Linked DNA regions of Thiosulfativibrio zosterae. The protein of the gene in region 1 interacts with the protein of each later gene in a pairwise test. Links are inferred from orthologs where the notes say so. Each region holds a gene or a part of one and is shown in the gene's direction. Other genes may lie near its edges.

Evidence for each region.
Region 2: the proteins of secA (region 1) and secB interact in binary tests that used the Escherichia coli proteins (3 or more experiments, as listed by UniProt). The link is inferred for Thiosulfativibrio zosterae from one-to-one orthologs.

Annotation. Positions count from the first base shown.
Region 1 is NZ_AP021888.1:824,435-828,033, forward strand. Bases 265-3,538 are described here. They hold secA (preprotein translocase subunit SecA), read left to right. Parts: upstream 265-593; coding sequence 594-3,338; downstream 3,339-3,538. Other genes in these bases: THMIRH_RS03500 (DciA family protein), read right to left, coding at 265-440; argJ (bifunctional glutamate N-acetyltransferase/amino-acid acetyltransferase ArgJ), read left to right, coding at 3,443-3,538. Outside these bases: more of THMIRH_RS03500, read right to left, coding at 12-264; more of argJ, read left to right, coding at 3,539-3,599. UniProt on the Escherichia coli protein: Required for protein export, interacts with the SecYEG preprotein conducting channel.
Region 2 is NZ_AP021888.1:321,461-324,515, forward strand. The notes cover bases 215-2,944. They hold secB (protein-export chaperone SecB), read left to right. Parts: upstream 215-1,222; coding sequence 1,223-1,666; downstream 1,667-2,944. Other genes in these bases: gpmI (2,3-bisphosphoglycerate-independent phosphoglycerate mutase), read right to left, coding at 215-313; THMIRH_RS01215 (rhodanese-like domain-containing protein), read left to right, coding at 455-904; grxC (glutaredoxin 3), read left to right, coding at 922-1,176; THMIRH_RS01230 (NAD(P)H-dependent glycerol-3-phosphate dehydrogenase), read left to right, coding at 1,699-2,712; THMIRH_RS01235 (tRNA (cytidine(34)-2'-O)-methyltransferase), read right to left, coding at 2,726-2,944. Also shown: more of gpmI, read right to left, coding at 1-214; more of THMIRH_RS01235, read right to left, coding at 2,945-3,055. UniProt on the Escherichia coli protein: One of the proteins required for the normal export of some preproteins out of the cell cytoplasm. It is a molecular chaperone that binds to a subset of precursor proteins, maintaining them in a translocation-competent state.

The DNA of each region.
Region 1 (3,599 bases):
CATCTAAGTTTTTATTCTTCTAAAGCGCGTTGGCTCAGTTTTTCTAATGCGCTACTCAATCCCTTGCTGTGAACTTTCTGACTTAAAAGTCGCATTTCATTTGCGCAACTGAGCGTTGGGCGTTCCATGGTTTGCGGCTTGATTAAAGTCCTTTCTGCAATGGGCAATATTTGAATTTTGATTCGCTGTAATCTTAAGTGCGGGAAATGAGTTTGATATTCTTTAAGCAATTCTGGCTCAAAAAATCGCAGTTGGGTGCTCCACAAATTATCATCTAGTTGGCAGATTAAAGTGTTTTCTTCAAATCCAACCCCAATTAAATGGGGTTTGAGCTTTTCAGATAGGCAAGATTGTCCAAGGCTGAGCAGTGCCTGAAAAAGCTCTGCTTGCTCCATAATGTGTGCTAATCCATGGCCAGATTGATTTAGGAGTGATTTCATGTTTAAGCCTGTGGTTGTATGCTAGAATATTTTCCATTTTTTACAGTGTTGCACATTTTAGCGCAAAGCACAAAAACTCAATATTTGGTGTTTGCTGATTGGTAAGATCAGTCGCTGTCCTTATTTTAGACGAAATATTTGGAACCTTGATACATGGCATTTAATCTTTTCAAAAAGCTATTTGGTAGTCGTAATGACCGTATATTAAAACAGTACGCAAAACGAGTTGCACAAATTAATGAGCTAGAAGCAAGCTATGAGATGCTGTCTGATGAAGCCCTAAAAGCCAAAACCCAAGAGTTTCAAGCCAGCTTGGCCAGTGGTGTTTCCTTAGATGAACTTTTAGTACCTGCTTTTGCAACGGTTCGTGAGGCGGGTAAGCGCGTGTTAGGTATGCGTCACTATGATGTGCAGTTGATTGGGGGGATGGCTCTGCATTTTGGCAATATTGCCGAAATGAGAACGGGTGAAGGTAAAACGCTGGTGGCAACTCTGGCAGCTTATTTAAATGCCTTACCCGGAAAAGGCGTGCATGTGATAACGGTGAACGACTATCTGGCCGCGCGTGATGGCGAATGGATGGGGCGTCTGTTTGAGTTTTTAGGGTTGAGCACGGGCATTATTGTTTCTGGCCAAAGTAGCCAAGAAAAGCAATTAGCTTATGCCATGGATATTACCTACGGCACCAACAATGAATTTGGTTTTGACTATCTGCGTGACAATATGGCGATTTATCCTGAAGAGCGCGTGATGCGTGGCCAGTATTTTGCCATAGTTGATGAAGTGGATTCTATTTTAATTGATGAAGCCAGAACCCCTTTAATTATCTCTGGACCAGCGGAAGACAAAGCCGATATTTATCGCCGTATTAATCCGTTGGTGCAGCATTTAGAACGCGGCGAAGAAGATAAAGAAACCAAAACTTCAACCGGTGACTACACGGTTGATGAAAAGCATAAACAGGTTTATTTAACCGATCAAGGTTATGAAAAATTTGAAACCCTATTGATTGAAGCTGGTTTGTTGAATGATGGCGAGTCCTTATATGACCTAGAACATATCAGCCTCATGAAGCACATTCTAGCGGCTTTAAGAGCCAATGTGCTTTATGAGAAAAACACGGCTTATATCGTGCAAGATGGTGAAGTGGTCATCATTGATGAGTTTACCGGCCGTAAAATGCAAGGTCGCCGTTGGGGAGATGGCTTGCACCAAGCGGTAGAAGCCAAAGAAGGCTTGACCATTCAGCCAGAAAGCCAAACCTATGCATCGATTACTTTCCAAAACTATTTCAGACAGTATGAAAAACTTTCAGGTATGACAGGGACTGCTGATACAGAAGCCGGCGAGTTTTTGTCGACTTACAGCTTAGAAGTTGTGGTTATTCCGCCTAACAAAATCCCTCAGCGTAATGATTTACCCGATTTGGTGTTTTTGGACATGGAAGGAAAATTTTCAGCCATTATTCGCGATATCAAAACCATTCATGAAACCAAACAACCCATCTTAGTGGGTACGGCTTCGATTGAAATGTCGGAAATGTTGTCGAGTTTATTAACCCAAGCAAAAATTCCACACAATGTTTTGAATGCAAAACAACATGAGAAAGAGGCTTATGTCATTGCCCAGGCAGGTCGTCCCGGTGCAATCACCATTGCCACTAACATGGCAGGTCGTGGAACCGATATCGTGCTCGGCGGTAACTTGGAGATGGAAATTGACTCACTCGAAGATCCAACGCCTGAGAAGATTGCCGAGTTAAAAGAACAATGGAAAGCTCGCCACGCGGAAGTTTTGTCATGTGGTGGTTTGATGGTAATAGGTTCTGAGCGCCATGAGTCGCGTCGTATCGATAACCAATTAAGAGGTCGTTCGGGGCGTCAAGGCGATGTGGGCACCACGCGTTTCTATTTGTCTTTGGATGATGATTTAATGCGCCGCTTTGCCTCTGAGAGCGTTAAAAACATGATGCGTAAATTGGGCATGCGTTCTGATGAGCCAATTGAGCATAAAATGGTTTCTAAGTCCATTGAACGCGCTCAAAAACAAGTCGAGCGTATGTATCAAGATGAGCGCGCCAATTTGTTGAAGTTTGATAATATTTCAAATGAACAACGCAAAGTCGTCTACTCTCAGCGTAATGAACTGATGGATACCGATGAAGTGGGGGAAACCATTGATTCGATTCGCAGTGCAGTATTAACCGATATTATGGGCAGATTTGTGCCACAAGGCAGTTTGGTTGAGCAATGGAATGTCGCTGGATTAACCCAAGCCCTAGAAGAAGAATTTAGCTTAACTTTAGATATTCAGGGTTGGTTGGATGCTGATAAATCCATGTACGAAGAGCAGTTGCGTGAAAAACTGATCGCCGAAGCCGATGCTCTTTATCAGGCTAAGATGGCTGGTGTGGATGTTAAAACTCGCCATCATTTTGAAAAAGAAGTGTTGTTGCGTACTATTGATCAGCAATGGCGTGCACACTTGATGGAAATGGATTATTTGCGTCGTTGGATTCATTTAAAAGGTTATGCACAGCAAGAACCTTTCCAGCAATATCGTCAGCAGTCCGCCAAAATGTTTGAGGATTTCTTACACGAGGTTATGTTTGAAACCATTCAATTGCTTTCAAGAGTGCAAATTCAGAGTCCTGAGGATGTTGAGGCTTATGAAGCTCGTCAAAATGCTGAACGCCCACAGCATCTAGAGGCAAGTCATCCGGCAGCGCAAGGCATTCAAGCAGCAATGACGGCAGAAGTTGAAGAAGTTGTGGAGTCATCGGTGACAGACACCGACTCAGAAACTTATCGTCGTGAACAGCCTAAGGTAGGACGTAACGATCCTTGCCCTTGCGGTTCAGGCAAAAAATATAAACAATGTTGTGGTAAATTAAGCTAAAACTTGGTTTACAATTTGATTTAACATTTCGTTCAAATCCACCCTAAGCCCTAGAAACTTATGGTGGATTTTTAGCATTTATCGTCCGCTCAGGAGGCTTTATCATGGTTCAGGCAGTTAACAATCATCCTATTTCTGGTGTTTATTTAGGCACTACACAAGCGGGCATCAAAAAACCAGGTAAAACCGATATCGTGGTCATGAAATTTGTTGAAGGCAGCTTAACAGCCGGTACTTTTACATTGAATCAATTCTGCGCGG
Region 2 (3,055 bases), 500 kb from region 1 along the record:
GTAGGAGTGAGTTGTTATTAAAAAAGCGACCGTCGTCGATGTCTTTTTGAATGCGAGTCAGTTCTTGGTAAACAACTCGCCCAGCGCCTAAGTTCATGTGGCCGACTTCAGAATTGCCCATTTGTCCGTCTGGCAAACCGACATTCATACCAGAAGTAAAGATAGTGGTATGAGGGTGGTTTTCTAAAAGTGCATCCCAGTTAGGTGTGTTGGCCATGGCGATGGCATTGTTTTCGGTTTCTTGGCGATATCCCCAGCCATCTAAAATAAGAAGGCCAGTTGGGCGGTGTTTGATAGTGGGCTTGTGGCTCATGAATTTGAATCCCCATTAAAAATATTTATAAAATTGGATTTATTGTAACCAGTTTCACTGTTAAAATCACTAGACTTTGAAAATGACAAACCACTCTAAAAGGCTTTAAAGCTGTTTTGGGGTACGAATTGGGATAAAAAAATGTTTATAGAATTTGTTGAACAACAGGCCTTGTTATTTATCGCGCTGGCCGTGGTAACCGCAATGCTGATTTATAGTTATGTCGGTGATAAGTTGGCGGGTTATGAGTCGGTGGGTGCTGACGAAGCGGTTCGTTTGTATAATCAAGATGCGTTGGTGTTGGATGTGCGCACCGAAGCAGAATATCGTGGCGGTTTTATTGGTGAAGCGCAAAATATTTCGTCATCCGAGATAGCGGCAAAAATTGGATCGCTGAGTTCACGCAAAGCAGATCCCGTTTTGGTTTATTGCCAAAGTGGCGCTCGCTCGGCGGGGGTTGCTAAGCTGTTGGTAAAAAATGGTTTTCAAAAAGTCTATAACCTTAGCGGTGGCATTATGACTTGGAAGTCTGCTGGTTTACCAACCAATACGCCGCGTTCTTTGAGAAAGCAGAAAAACGAAAAAAAGTAATTCAAAAGGATTTGAAAATGGCCAATATCATGTATTCAACCAACAGTTGCCCCTATTGCAATATGGCAAAACGCCTTCTAGATGCTAAAGGTGTGCAGTACGAAGTGATTGATGTGACGGGAAAGCCTGCGTTATGGGACGAAATGTCCGCCAAAACAGGGCGCAATACCGTGCCACAAATTTTTATTGGCGAACACCATGTGGGTGGTTTTGATGACTTATCAGCCGCAGATAAGCGTGGTGAGTTGGATAAGTTGCTTGCAGCTCAGTAAGTGGCTTTGTAAGCAGTTAAATAAATTAAACAGTTAGGAAGTTAGCATGTCGGAAGTACAAAAGGTTTTTCAAATTCAAAAAATTTACACTCAGGATGTTTCTTTTGAATCTCCGAATTCGCCTGCCGTTTTTACCAAAGAATTTCAACCACAGCTTGATGTGGATTTAAGTGTCGATAGCCGTCAGTTAGAAGAAGGTGTTTTTCATGCGTCAGTGCGCGTGACAGTGACGACTAAAGTAGAAGATGCCATTGCGTTTGTATGCGAAGTAAAACAAGCGGGTATTTTTACCATTGTCGGCTTTGATCAAAATGAATTAGGGTATTTGCTGGGTTCACAGTGTCCAGCGGCTTTATTTCCTTATGTGAGAGAAGCGGTGTCTGATTTGGTGGTGCGTGGTGGTTTCCCACAATTATTATTAGAACCGGTTAATTTTGATGCGATGTTCGCTGAGCACGCACAGCGTAAGCAAGCTGAAACAGCTTCCTAAACCCTTGCGATGAATTCAAAAGGATTGTTTTTTTGAAGTCACAACGCATTGCGGTTTTAGGCGCGGGCGCCTGGGGAACTGCTTTGGCGATTCACTTGGCAAAAGTTGGCCATAGCGTTAACTTATGGACTTATCGTGCTGAGCAAGCTCTGCAAATGCAAGCCAGTCGTCAAAATGTCACCTATTTAAAAGACATTGTTTTCCCAAGCGGATTAAATGTGACGGCGGATTTTGGTGAAGCACTTAAGGATGCGGATGCAGTGTTGGTGGTCGTGCCAAGCCATGTATTTAGAGAAACGCTCACTGAGCTGGCAAAACACACGCTAACACCTAATTGTCATATTGCTTGGGCGACCAAAGGGTTTGAAATCAGTTCTGGGCAGTTATTGCACCAGGTGGCGCAACAGGTGTTGGGCAAGGATGCACCCATTGCCGTGTTATCTGGGCCAACCTTTGCCGTTGAGGTGGCTAAGGGCTTGCCAACCGCAATGGTGAGTGCCGCATTTGAAGAATCTGAAGCCTTGTATTGGGCGCAAGCCTTTCAAAATGAACGCTTTAGAATGTATACCCAGTCTGATATGACGGGCGTTGAAGTTGGCGGTGCTTACAAAAACATTATGGCGATTGCCACTGGGTTGAGTGATGGATTGCACTTAGGTGCTAATGCCAGAGCGGCACTCATTTCGCGTGGTTTGGTGGAAATGATGCGTTTTGGTCAAGCCATGGGAGCACAAACCGAAACGCTGATGGGTTTGGCAGGTTTGGGCGATTTGGTGCTCACTTGCACGGATGATTTGTCCAGAAACCGTCGTTTCGGGCTAAATTTAGCCAGGCCTGGTCAAAATACCGATTCGGTAATTGCGCAAATCGGCCAAGTGGTGGAAGGGGTTAAAGCCGCTAGAGCAGTCAAGCAAATTGCTTTGGCTAAAGGGCTTGATTTGCCGATCATGATGCAGGTGCTGGCGATTATAGAAGGTGAGATTGCACCGGCCGATGCCGTTAAACAACTGATGTCGCGTGATGCAAAGGCCGAAACGGATTTTTAAACCCTTTAAAGATTCATGAAAGGTTCATGTTAAAACTGAGCTGGCGCCAGGCTTCATAAGCCATCACAGAAACCGCATTGGCCAAGTTCATACTGCGACCACCCGGTATCATCGGAATGGTGAGGCGTTGAGATTCTGGTAGGCTTTCAATAATGTCTTTTGGCAGACCGCGAGTTTCAGGTCCAAATAAAAAGGCATCGTTATTGACGAATGTTTGCGCAGTGTAATATTGCGTGGTTTTGGTGGTTAGGGCGAATACTCGGTTGGGCTTAACGCTTTGCAAACAAGCTTCCAGAGATTCGTGTTCATAAAGATGCGCCAATTCGGCATAATCGAGCCCCGC